One region of the Pseudarthrobacter sp. DSP2-3-2b1 genome, then DNA from elsewhere that is predicted to be linked to it. Evidence: riboswitches for the same ligand, from Rfam matches in the RefSeq annotation. Region 1 holds a riboswitch; the other holds the start of a gene.
What was found. A riboswitch is a leader RNA that binds a small molecule or an ion and turns the genes downstream of it on or off. The one in region 1 is predicted to bind S-adenosylmethionine.

Region 1 (6,066 bases):
TCCTCGGCCGAGTTCGCCCAGGCCATCCGGCTGGGCCTGGGCTGGGGGCTGTTGCCGGAGCAGCAGTGCCTGGCAGACCTTCGGAGCGGGGACCTCATGGAGTTGGCCCCGGAGCATCCTCTTGACGTTTCCTTGTACTGGCAGCGCTGGAAGATCGATTCACTCCTGCTGAACCAGTTGTCCGCGGCGGTCCGTGAGACGGCGGCCAAACACCTCCGCTGATGCGGCCATACTATTGACCAACGGCGCGTCCAGGAACGCATCGACTACAAGGGGGACGATGCATGAATTATCCGACGCGACGCAGCGCGCTGCTGGGAATCGGGCTGGCTGCTGCCAGCGTGGGAGTGGGCGCGAGTGCTGCAACCGCAGCCCCGGCTCCTGCCGTGAGCCTCACACCCGCCGCCGGTCCGCCCGGCAGCAGTGTGACGCTCAACGGAACCGGGTTTCCGCGATCGTCCGCGGGCACCATTACAGGAGGCTCATCGCCGGTGGCTTTCCAGACCGGCAAGAACGGGACTTTCAGTGTGGTGGCCACCATCGGGTTGACCGCGCAGGGTCCTGTGGTACTGGTGGCGGCTTCCGGCAAGATGTCCGCCACCACAACGTTCAGCGTCCTCGCCGGTGTGCCGCCGGTCAGTTCGGCGTTCCTTCGGTTCGGCGTCGCCACCCCAGGCGGGGCTGCCTCCGGCGCCGAGCTTGACGCAGTGGCGGCACTGGTGGGGGAAAGCCCGGGAATCGTGCTCTCCTACAAGGACTTCCGGCAGGCCCCGCCCGTCTTTGAACTGGAATCGGTGGTGCAGCGCGGCGCAATGCCGCTGCTCACCTGGGAACCATGGATCGCCGGTGCCGGAGTGACCCAGCCGGCCTATGCACTGGCCCGCATCACCGCGGGAGATTTCGATCCTTACATCAGCCAGTGGGCAGCCGCCCTTGCGTCCTGGGGCAAGCCGGTAATGCTTCGCTTCGCCCACGAAATGAACGGCGACTGGTACCCGTGGGCCGAAGCGGTCAACGGCAACAGTCCCGGTGACTATGTTCAGGCGTGGCGGCACGTGCACGCTCTTGTCAGCGCCGCCGGAGCAACCAATGTGAACTGGGTGTGGGCGCCCAACGGAGGCGGATCGGTTGAAAACTCCGCACTGTATCCCGGCGATGCGTACGTGGACACCGTGGGCCTGGACGCCTACAACTGGGGAACCACCCAGGTGTGGAGTTCTTGGCAACTGCCTGTCGCCGTGTTCGGTCCGCACCTGGCGGAGCTCCGGATCATCGCCCCCGGCAAACAGATTGTCATCACCGAAACGGCCAGCACCGAAACCGGTGGCAGCAAGCCGGAGTGGAATGCGGCGCTGGTCTCCTACCTGAGGACACAGCCGGATGTCTCCGGCTTCGTGTGGTTCAACCTCAATAAGGAGACCGACTGGCGGATCAACAGCAGCGCCGCCTCAGCGTCTGCCCTCTCGGCGGCACTGGCTGCCCGGCGCTAGCGCCGAACCCGCGTACCGGGGAACCGACCGCCGGTACTGTGTAAACCGCTCGCCAAAAGCCTCAGCCAGAAAGGCTTCTTCCCGGAGCACCTCGCGGTGCATGGCGGCGGACGCCACCGGGAGGGCTGCAACCATCCAGGCATTGTTCTGCAGCAGTCCAGCTCCAAGCTGGATCAGCGCGCAGCCCAGGTACATCGGATTGCGCGAGAAAGCGTAGGGTCCGCCGGTCACCAAGGCTTCGGGATGGGCCAGTCGGGTGTTCCGCGCGGCAAACCAGGCCCACGTGACGAGCGTTCCACCGGCCGCCAGCGAAGCGGCACCCGCCGTTGTCAGCAGTGGAGACGCAGGGCCGGACGGACGGCCGATCCGGAGCGGAACGACACGCTGGAGTACCAGGCCCGCCGCGAGGCCGGCGAGGTTCTGTTCGGGCAACGGGATGTTGGAGAGCAGCCGCTTCCGGTCCCGCTTTCCGGTCATGATGCTTAGATCTGCTTGAGCGCCTGTTCGAGGTCGCCGATGAGATCGTCCACGTCCTCCAGGCCGACCGAAAGCCGTACAACGCCGTCGCTGAGACCGATGGCGGCTCGGCCTTCGGGACCCATGGCGCGGTGGGTGGTGGTGGCCGGGTGGGTGATCAGCGACTTGGCATCGCCGAGGTTGTTGGAGATGTCGATGATCCGCAGGGCATCCAGCAGCGCAAAGGCGGCCTCCTTCCCGGAGCGGCCGCCCGTCGTCGCGAGTTCCAGCGTGAGGACGGTGCCACCGGCCTTCATCTGCTGGGCGGCAAGCTGGTACTGGGGGTGCGACTTCAGCAGGGGGTACTTGACCCAGCTGACGGCCGGCTGCTGTTCCAGCCATTCCGCGAGCCGAAGTGCGGACGCTGAGGAGTGGTTCACGCGCAGCGCCATGGTTTCCAGGCCCTTGGTGAGCACCCAGGCGTTGAACGCGGACAGCGCAGGCCCGGTGTGGCGCATGAGCTGCTTGACCGGGCCGTCGATGAATTCCTTGGTGCCCAGGATGGCCCCGCCCATGACCCTGCCCTGGCCGTCGATGTGCTTGGTGCCGGAGTAGACAATCACGTCCGCGCCGAACTGGCCGCAGCGCTGCAGCAGGGGAGTGGCAAAAACGTTGTCTACGACCACGGTGGCCCCGGCAGCGTGCGCCAGTTCGCTGACCGCCGCGATGTCCACGATCTCCTGCATGGGGTTCGACGGCGATTCGAAGAAGACGGCCGTGGTGGGCTCGGACAGGGCTTCACGCCACTGGTCCAAATCAGGACCGTCCACAAAGACAGTCTCCACGCCCCAGCGCGGCAGGATTTCGTTCAGGATCACAAAGCAGGAGCCGAACAGCGAGCGTGCGGCCACCACCCTGTCCCCGGCCGCCAGCAGCGCACCCAGGGCGGTGAAAACAGCGGACATGCCCGACGCCGTCGCAAAGCAGGCTTCCGTGCCTTCGAGCAGGCGGAGCCGTTCCTGGAAGGTGGCCACGGAGGGGTTGCCATAACGGGAGTAGACAAAGCGTTCGTCCTCGCCCGTGAAGGCGCGCTCGGCTGCGGCGGCGGATTCGTAAACGAAGCCCGAGTTCAGGAACACCGGCTCGGTGGTCTCCTGGAAATTCGTGCGGTCCAGCCCGCCGCGGACGGCCTGGGTGTCAGGGCTCCAGCCGGCGGCATCTTTGTTGAAGGTCACTTAGTTGCTTCCGAGGTTGGTGGGCAGGCCGCGGTTCTTCCAGCCGTTGACAGTGCGCTCGCCATAGCGGTCCGGCTCGCCTTCGAAACCTTCCAGAATATTGAAAGAGGTGAAGCCTGCCTGCGTTGCGGCGATGGCGGCCGCGATGGACCGCTGGCCAGAGCGGCAGAGGAACACGAGCTCGGTGGTTGAGTCCTCCGGTGCCTGTTGGGTGAGGTCGGTGAGGAAATCCGGGTTGGGGATCCCGCCCGGGAACGTCCACTGGATGAACAGGGGATCGTTGTCCGTAGCTTTGGTGTCCGGGATGCCGATGTGCGCCCATTCGCCTTCGGTGCGGACGTCCACCAGGATGGCGCCCTGCTCCAGCTTGGCCCAGGCTTCCTGCGGGGTGAGGTCTCCGGCGTAGCTCATGCGTGGCCCTCGCCGTCGAAGTCGAGATCGTCCACAGCAGTGGCGACGGCGGCGTCAGCGGTGGCGATGGCAGAGGGCAGGATGAGGGCCTGCGCAACAATCACCTGGCCGCCGTTGGACGTTGCGGCCGGGCTGCCGTGCAGGACATACCCTTCGGCCAGGGCAGCGGAAATCCGTTCACAGAAGGACCTGTCGTCCGGCCCGGTGACAAGCCGGTACGACAGTTTCTCTTCAGGGGCGGGGGCGTCAGACACGACGGAACTCCTTCTTTCACGCTTGCAGCTCGAATGGGTCGATATGCCGAGTATTCACCTGAGGCACCCCGCCGCGAAAGGGAGGGTTGCCGACCGGCCAGTCAGGGCTTGGCGCCGGTTCTCATTACTCCCCAAAAACGTAACATCCGGCCCACCCGGCCGCACCGCCGCCGCCGTCATGTTGCGTAACCAACCCGGACTTTCGTAACCTGCGCGTGCTTCTTCCCTCCGCATCCGGGCGGGACAATCAGGTTCATGGCGGACATCAGCAGGACACCGGGTAGGAGAGGCGCCGCTGCGCGGTTGGCGGCCGCCGCGCTTTGCGGCGCTTCGATCCTGGCTGGCGTGGCCGGTTGCCGGGATGTTTGGGCACCGCCGCCCTGCATGCCGCCTACTTACACTGTTTCGCCGGCCGAAGTGAGGCCCGGAGCACAGGTCACCGTCAGCGCCCAGGACACAGTGTGCGATGCGCGCTACGGTGCGGACGCCAAAGTCCAGGTGACGGTCCGGGACGCTGCCGGAGTCAACGTCCTGGAGGAACTGGCCCCCATGACCGACGACGGCGGCTTCACCTTGGTGTTCACTGTCCCGGCGGGAATGGCCGCGGGCAAGGCCGGGGTGTCCGCCTACCCTTACGGCGTGGACTGGTGCGACGATACCGGAGTCAATAACAGGGTGGCGTCCGGGCCGCAGGCGCTGGTCCGCGTTTCATGCGCGGAGCGGCTGGTCCCGCTGGTGATCGTGGCCGGCTAAGGCCGGTCAGCGCGCACGGCAGCCTGGACCTTCCGGCCCTTGGGGCCGGCACCCGGACCCGCCAGGACCGATAGAGTTTTCGCAGGGGGCACCGGCCGCCATCACTGATAAGCCGTCCTGGGGGAGGGTCCACACCAGCATGCCACCAGCCACCGTAGTCAGACGTTTGCCGCCGTCGGACGTACCCCGTCTCCGCAACCCGTTTCCGGCAGCCCTCGTTGCAGCCCTGCTCATCCTGTTCGGCCTCCTGCCTGCCGGTGCTGCCGCAGCCGCCGAACCCGGGCCGGCTCCGGAGGAGGGCAAGCCCCTGCTGGGCGTTGTCCTCGAATGGGGCCAGGACTCCGCCGAATCCTTTGCCGAACGGCTGGGGGCCACCCCCGCCGTCTTCGGCCACGACATCTCCATTCCGTTCCGCGACGCAGAAAAGGTCAATCTCCGGCAGTTCCTGGACCAGGCCGCCGCCGTGGGCTCCCACGCCATGTTGACCGTCAAGCCCACTGTTCCGCTTGATCAGCTCGACGCGGCGGCGGGGGACGCCTTCGCTGCTGAAGTTGCCGGCATCTCGGCGGGTTTCCAGGGCCAGCTGCTGGTGCGCTTTGCCCCGGATATGAACGGCAGCTGGGTTGACTGGGGGCAACAGCCGGCCGCGTATCGCTCTGCGTTCCGGGCGGTAGCTGCCGCGTTTAAGGAAACGGACGACGCCGGCACCGTCATGGTGTGGGAGCCCTACCTTGGGCGGGACTACCCTTTCGAACGGAACCGCAACGCCCCTGCCGCCGGGAGCCAGGGCTTCGCCCTGTTGGACACCAACGGCGACGGCGTCTGGGACAGCGCCGACGGTGCCTACGCGCCCTATTATCCCGGGGACGACGCCGTCGAATGGGTGGGCCTTTCGGCTTACCACGACGACACTGCCGGGAAGTCCGCCGTCAACACCGTGCCCGCTGACGGGGAGCTGGCAGGAATGCTGGCCGGCGCCGGAAACGAGGACTTCTACGCCAGCTACGTTGAGCAGCGGAACAAGCCGTTCCTCCTGCAGACGGCGGCTTTTTACAGCCCGTCCACCGGCGGTGCCGGGGAAGCCGGGATCAAGGGCGCCTGGTGGGACCAGACACTTGACCTGGCCACGTCCGCGCGCTTCAGCAGGACAGCCGCCGTGGTCTGGGACGAGCGGGTCAGCACCCGGGACACCGGTGTTGCCAGCATCGACTGGACCATCACAGGAAACCCGGACGTGGCGGCAGCCGCGCGGGCACGGCTCGATGCGTCAGGCCTGGTCACGGGGCCGGTCACCGAAGTCCAGGCCGGGCAGGCCTACTCCAAGGCCAACACCCTGACTGGCGCCGCCGCCTGGAGTGTGGGAGCGGCCCTGCTCATCCTGCTGCTAGCGCTGTGGCAGATCCCTCGAAGAGTCTCGGCGGTTGGCGCGTGGGGCTACACCGACCCGTCGAAAAGGGACTCCCGCGT
Region 2 (6,066 bases), on a different contig from region 1:
CAGTGCGGCGCGAAGCCAGAAGGCCGTGCCGGGCCGGGCGATCCACAGCGTGGTGAACAGAGCCAGCACGAAACTGCCCGCCACATTGATGCCCAGCGTGGTCCAGGGGACCTGGCCGGCAGATTCAGGAAAAGCGATCCCCAGCCCGTAACGGAGCTCCGTGCCGGCAAATCCACCCAAAGCAACCGCCAGCCAGGCCCGCCAGTCAGGCATCCCGGCGCTCTTCATGAAACAGGTGCAAGGACACAGCCCACATGGGTGTGGTCGCTGTGAACCCACAGCGCCGCCGTCACTTCATCCGCCAGATCGTAGTCCCGGCTCCTGCCGGCGTTGCGGATCCGTACCATCAGGGCGCCGCCGAACGGCCTGCGGCCCAGGACCTCCACTTCGGCGTCGAGGTCTATTTCTTCGGCTGCCAGGTACCGCAGCAGGTCCGGATTTTCGTCGCTGATGCGCGTGATCCTGCCGGTGTGGCCTTCATCGAGTTCAGCCAGGAGGTGGGCGGGTGGCAGCAGGACCGTGCCGTCCGCCGCGGGGATCGGGTCGCCGTGGGGGTCCCGCTGGGGGTTGCCCAGCTTGGTGGCCATCCGCTCAATGAACGTGTCCGAGACCGCGTGCTCCAGCAGTTCGGCTTCATCATGGACCTCGTCCCAGCTGTAACCGAGCTCCTGCACAAGGTAGGTCTCGATCAGGCGGTGGCGGCGCACCATGGAGAGCGCAAGCCTGACGCCGGCCGGTGTGAGGGTGATGGCGCTGTACGGTTTGTGGTCAACCAGGCCCTGGTCCTTGAGCTTGCGCACCATCTCCGATACCGAGGAGTTCGCAACGCCCAGGCGCTGCGCCAGCTGCGAGGACGTGATGGGTTTGGCCTGCCACTCCGTAAAGCCGTAAATGACCTTGACGTAGTCCTCGATGGAGGAGGAGGGCGCGCTGGTCTTCACCCCTCAAGCCTACCTGCTGGCGGGCATCACGCCTTGGCTGCCCGCCAGGTCAGCGTCAGATACGGCAGGCTGATGTCGGCGTCGGCGTCGTGTCCCAGATTCTCGTGGAGGTACCAGTCGAGGTTGGCCAACACCTTGCCGCGGATTGCCTCCGTAGCACGCAGGTAGTAGCTGCGCGACTTTGTCAGCTCCATGATTTCGGCCGTGCTGAGGCTGTCTTCCCACCGGGTGACATGGCTCTCGAGGCCTTCGAACTCCGGCCCCACTACCGGCCGGAAACCAGGCTTGTAAACATCGCCCGCGTGCATGATGCGGGACAGCCGGTGAACCCACGGGATGGACGTATCCAGCTGGTTCCAGGTCAGCCCCAGCGTCCCACCGGGGCGGAGGATACGCGCCAGTTCCGTGCTCGCCGGCAGCGGATCGCACCAGTGCCACGCCTGCGCAACGCTGACGACGTCGAACGCAGAGCTGGTGAGTCCGGTCGCCTCCGCTGTCCCTTGGGTTGCGGACACCTCCGGATAGTGGGCTCGGAGCTGTCCAAGCATGTCCCCGGAAGGGTCCACCGCGGCGACTGTCAGGCCGCGCTCCAGCAGGAGGGCGGTGAACTTGCCCGTGCCGGCGCCGACGTCGACGGCGTCCCTGGCCCCGGCCGGGATCAGCCAGTCGGCTGATTCGCCGGGGTAACCGGGGCGGACCCGCTGGTAGTGTTCGCCGCCGTCCTGGAAGCTCTGGCCGAGCTCCCGGCGGCGGCCGTGATCGAGCCTGGGGCCACCCCGTGCCACGTGCGGCCTCCTTCAGCTGATGCCCATGGGTATCCTTCGAATTTACCGCATGGGAGGCAACCGCCTGATCGCGGCCAGCTGGTCAGGAAAGCTCAGTCATCAAGGCACGGTGCAGCACCGGCGGTGCCGGGTGTGTTCGGAGCCCACTCCGGGTACGTGCGGGAGTCGTTGGCCGGGACCCAGCGCCCCGAATCCACCACGTAATCCCAGCCGAGGCCCGTGCTGCGGAGCTGCTCGATGCCGGCCAGGAGCCGCTGGGCATCCTCGAGCCGGGAACCTACCCCGAAGCTCGCCCGCAGGGATCCCGAAGGAAGTCCGAGGCGCTTCAGCAGCGGGTGGGCGCAGAAGCGGCCATCCCGGAGGCCCACACCGTGCTCGGCAGAGAGGTAGGCGGCCACCAGTCCGGCATCGTAGCCGGCCACCGAGAAGTTCACGACGCCGATGGTCCCGGTTTCAGCGTCCGTATCCGAGAAGATCTGGTGGACGGTGACGCCGTCGATCTTCTGCAGCCCTTCCACCAGGAAAGCCCTGATGACTGATTCGTGGGCGTGCCAGCGTTCCTGGTCCAGTGATGCGAGGACCTGGGTAGCGCGGGCGAGGGTTGCCGCACCCAGGACGTTGGGGGAGCCGCCCTCGTGCCGCGCCGGGCCGGTGGCCCAGCTGACGCCGTCGAGCCGTGCCTCACGGACGGCGCCACCGCCGGCGAGGTGAGGTTTTCCGGCATCGAGCCAGTCCGTCCGGCCCACCAGCACACCGGCGCCGAACGGGGCGTAGAGCTTGTGGCCGGAGAAGACCACGTAGTCCACGCCGTCGGCGCTGATGTTGATCCGGCGGTGCGGAGCGAGCTGGGCGGCGTCCACCACAATCCGGGCTCCGAACTCGTGGGCCAGGGTGGCCAGTGCCCTGATGGGGAGAATTTCGCCGGTGACGTTGGAGGCGCCCGTGACGGCGAGGAGGCTGACGCTTCCCTGCTCAAATTCGGCACGGAGTGCCTCGATGGTCCCCGCGATCGTGCCGGCTGCGACAACGCTGCGGTGCGGGACACCCTGCCACGGCAGGAGGTTGGCATGGTGTTCGATGTCCAGGTAAAGCACATCCCCGGTTGGCCGTCCGTCCGTCAGCGGAAGGCAGCCGGCCAGCAGGTTGAGCGAGTCTGTGGTGTTCCGGGTAAAGATCACGGAGTCGTCAGGCCGGCCGCCCACAAAGTTACGCACGATGTTCCGCGAGTTCTCGTAGACGGAGGTGCTGATCTGCGATGCATAGCCGGCGCCGCGGTGGACGCTGGCGTAGAACGGCAGGATCTCATTCAGGTAGGCGGACACCACGGAGAGGGCCGGTGCAGAGGCGCCGTAATCCAGGTTGGCGTAGCGGACGTGGCCGCCCTGGATCAGCGGGGCCTGGATCTCAGCGCCGGTGACGGCGGACAGGGGGCGCCCGGCGATGGCGAACGGATCATTGAAAGCGGAGTTGGCTGTGTGGACTGGGGAAACGGCGTTGGGGGAGACAGTGGCAGTTGTCACGGAGACCTCACTTTGAAAGGACGCCCGTTACCCGGGAATCCGCGCTTGCCGTGTCCGTTCCGGACCGGCCTGGTCGTCACCCGGGGCACCCCACCGCGAATGGAGGGTTGCCGGCCAGCAAACCGGGGTTTAGCGCTGGCACTCGTGACCTGTTAAGAGCGTAGGACATGTCCCGCGCCGGAAAAAAGTCCAGCCAAATGTTAAGGGCTTTGTTACGCGCATTTTGAAGTGTGCGGCTTTGTCCGAAGATACGACGGCGGACGCCCCCTTGCGGAGGCGCCCGCCGTCGAATGTTCGATAAAAGGGTCCGTGTGCCGGACTAGAGGAGATCGTCCAGATCCGGATTCAGCCGTTTGAGGACCTCGGAGTGCAGGATGGAATTCGTGGCCAGGGCGTTGCCACCGAACGGCCCGTCCACCCCTTCGAGCGAGGTGAAGCGGCCGCCGGCTTCCACCACAATGGGGACCAGCGCGGCCATGTCGTACAGGTTCAGCTCAGGCTCGCAGGCGATATCCACGGAACCTTCGGCCACCATGCAGTAGGACCAGAAATCGCCGAAAGCGCGCGTGCGCCAGACATCCTCGGTCAGGCCCAGGAAGTCATCAAGGTTGCCGCGCTGCTTCCAGCCGCCCAGGCTCGAATAGGAGAGGGAGGCGTCTGACAGCTTGGACACGTCCGAGACGCGGAGCCGGGTAGCGGCTGCGAGCGACCGGCCCATGTAGGCGCCGGCACCTTTGGCGGCCCACCAGCGCTTTCCCAGGGCGGGCGCGCTGACCACTCCCACCACCGGTTCGCCTTCGTCAACGAGGGCGATCAGCGTGGCCCAGACCGGAACGCCCCTGACGAAGTTCTTGGTTCCGTCAATCGGGTCGATGATCCAGCGGCGCGATCCGTGACCGGAGCTGCCGAATTCCTCCCCGAGCACGGCATCGCGGGGACGCGAGCGGGAAAGCTGGCCGCGGATGGCTTCCTCCGCGGCTTTGTCCGCATCGGTGACCGGCGTCAGGTCAGGCTTGGTCTCGATGTGCAGGTCCTGTGCCTTGAAGCGGCTCATGGTCTGGTCATCCACGGAATCGGCCAGCACATGGGCCAGGCGCAGGTCATCGTTGTAGCTCGAAGCGGGTTGGATCATGGTTACAAACTACCGTCTCCCGGCTGCTGAGCCGGGGAGGTGGGCGTCCAGCAGCTAGCTGATGCTGCCCAGTTCCTTGGTTTCCTGGCCCTCCAGCCGGGGATCGGCGCCCAGGAGCCGCCGCAGTGATGCGAGCCGGGCCGGTCCGGTTGGGCCTGCGTTGCCGGCGGCCACCCAGGCGTCCACCCCACAGTTAACGGCGGCGGCGTTGTGCTTGCAGCCGCGTTCACAGGCGTCGGTGCCCGGCTCCAGGTCCGGGAAGGACCGCAGGATCCGGTCCGGGTCCACGTGGGCCAGGCCAAACGAGCGGATGCCGGGGGTATCGATGATCCAGCTGCCCGCCGGGGCATCGGTCAGTTTCAAGGCCAGGGCCGACGACGACGTGTGGCGGCCGCGGCCCGTCACCGCATTCACGCCGCCGGTGGCCCGTTCAGCTCCCGTGAGCGCGTTGACCATGGTGGATTTGCCTACGCCGGAGTGGCCCAGCATCACAGTCACTTTTCCGTCCAGGTGCGCCCGCAGCTGCTCCACAGCGTCGCTGTCCAGCCGCGCGGAGAGGCCGTCGTCCGAGCGGGCGTCGATACCCGATGCCGCTGAGTCTGCCGTCCGGCTGATGATGACCGGAAAGTCCAGGTGCTCGTAGTTGGACAACAGTTCAGCGGGGTCCTTGACGTCCGCCTTGGTGACGAGCAGCAGCGGCTCAATGCCGGCGTCGTATGCGGCCACGAGGGCGCGGTCGATAAAGCCGGTGCGCGGCTCAGGGTTGGCGGCGGCCACCACCACCACCAGCTGATCAGCGTTGGCCACCACGGCGCGCTCGATCGGGTCAGTGTCATCCGCGCTGCGGCGGAGCAGGGTCCGGCGGTCCTGGATCCTGACCAGCCGGGCCAGCGTGTCGGGTTCGCCGGAGACGTCCCCTACGAGGGAGACGAAGTCGCCGGCCACCACGGGGGAGCGCCGCAGCTCGCGGGCCCGCGCGGCAATGATCACGCGTTCGTCCCCGGAGCCTTCACCGACGATGGCGGTATACCTGCCGCGGTCCACGGTGATGATGCGGCCGGTGACGGCGTCGTCGTGGCTGGGCCGGTCCTTGGTCCGCGGCCGGGAGCCTTTTTTACTGGGCCGGATCCGGACATCGGACTCGTCCCAGGAATCAGTGCTGCGTGCCACTGCCGGGACCTTCCGCGGCTTCGGCTGAAGATCTGCCCTGGGCGAGCATGTCTGCCCACATCCGCGGGAACTCCGGCATGGTTTTGGCTGTGGTGGCGATGTCCTGGACCTCGATACCGGGTACCGCCAGGCCCAGGATGGCGCCCGCGGTTGCCATCCGGTGGTCGGCGTAGCTGTGGACGACGCCGGCGTGCAGCCTGGCAGGCCGGATCACCAGGCCGTCGCTGGTCTCCTCGGCATCCCCGCCGAGCCGGTTGATTTCGGTGACCAGTGCTGCGAGCCGGTCTGTCTCGTGGCCGCGCAGGTGGGCGATGCCGGTCAGCCGCGAAGGCCCGCTGGCCAGGGCACAAAGCGCCGCGACAGTGGGGGCGAGCTCGCTCGTGTCGGCAAAGTTGCCACCCTTGATCTCAGGTCCGCCGGTGACTGTAAGGACACCGTCCGCCATGCTTACTTCCGCGCCCAGGTCCGCCAGGATGCTCCGCCACAGGTCTCCCACCTGTGTGGTTCCTTCGGGCCAG

Region 2: another riboswitch for S-adenosylmethionine. It lies ahead of ACP7AX_RS03605 (aminotransferase class V-fold PLP-dependent enzyme); the one in region 1 lies ahead of ACP7AX_RS16145 (DUF1737 domain-containing protein).

Annotation. Positions count from the first base shown of each region.
Region 1 covers NZ_JAFCTI010000014.1:68,417-74,482, forward strand. Annotated here, with positions in the region: gene ACP7AX_RS16120 (LysR family transcriptional regulator ArgP) at 1-222, shown strand, start outside; gene ACP7AX_RS16125 (glycoside hydrolase family 26 protein) at 285-1,490, shown strand; gene ACP7AX_RS16130 (methyltransferase family protein) at 1,449-1,967, opposite strand; gene ACP7AX_RS16135 (O-succinylhomoserine sulfhydrylase) at 1,973-3,181, opposite strand; gene ACP7AX_RS16140 (rhodanese-like domain-containing protein) at 3,182-3,592, opposite strand; gene ACP7AX_RS16145 (DUF1737 domain-containing protein) at 3,589-3,846, opposite strand; SAM riboswitch class IV at 3,860-3,975, opposite strand; gene ACP7AX_RS16150 (hypothetical protein) at 4,264-4,599, shown strand; gene opgC (OpgC domain-containing protein) at 4,739-6,066, shown strand, end outside.
Region 2 covers NZ_JAFCTI010000002.1:217,019-223,084, reverse strand. Annotated here, with positions in the region: gene ACP7AX_RS03620 (fluoride efflux transporter FluC) at 1-213, opposite strand, end outside; gene ACP7AX_RS03615 (metal-dependent transcriptional regulator) at 225-941, opposite strand; gene ACP7AX_RS03610 (class I SAM-dependent methyltransferase) at 968-1,726, opposite strand; gene ACP7AX_RS03605 (aminotransferase class V-fold PLP-dependent enzyme) at 1,819-3,246, opposite strand; SAM riboswitch class IV at 3,283-3,396, opposite strand; gene hisN (histidinol-phosphatase) at 3,566-4,378, opposite strand; gene rsgA (ribosome small subunit-dependent GTPase A) at 4,433-5,548, opposite strand; gene aroA (3-phosphoshikimate 1-carboxyvinyltransferase) at 5,532-6,066, opposite strand, start outside.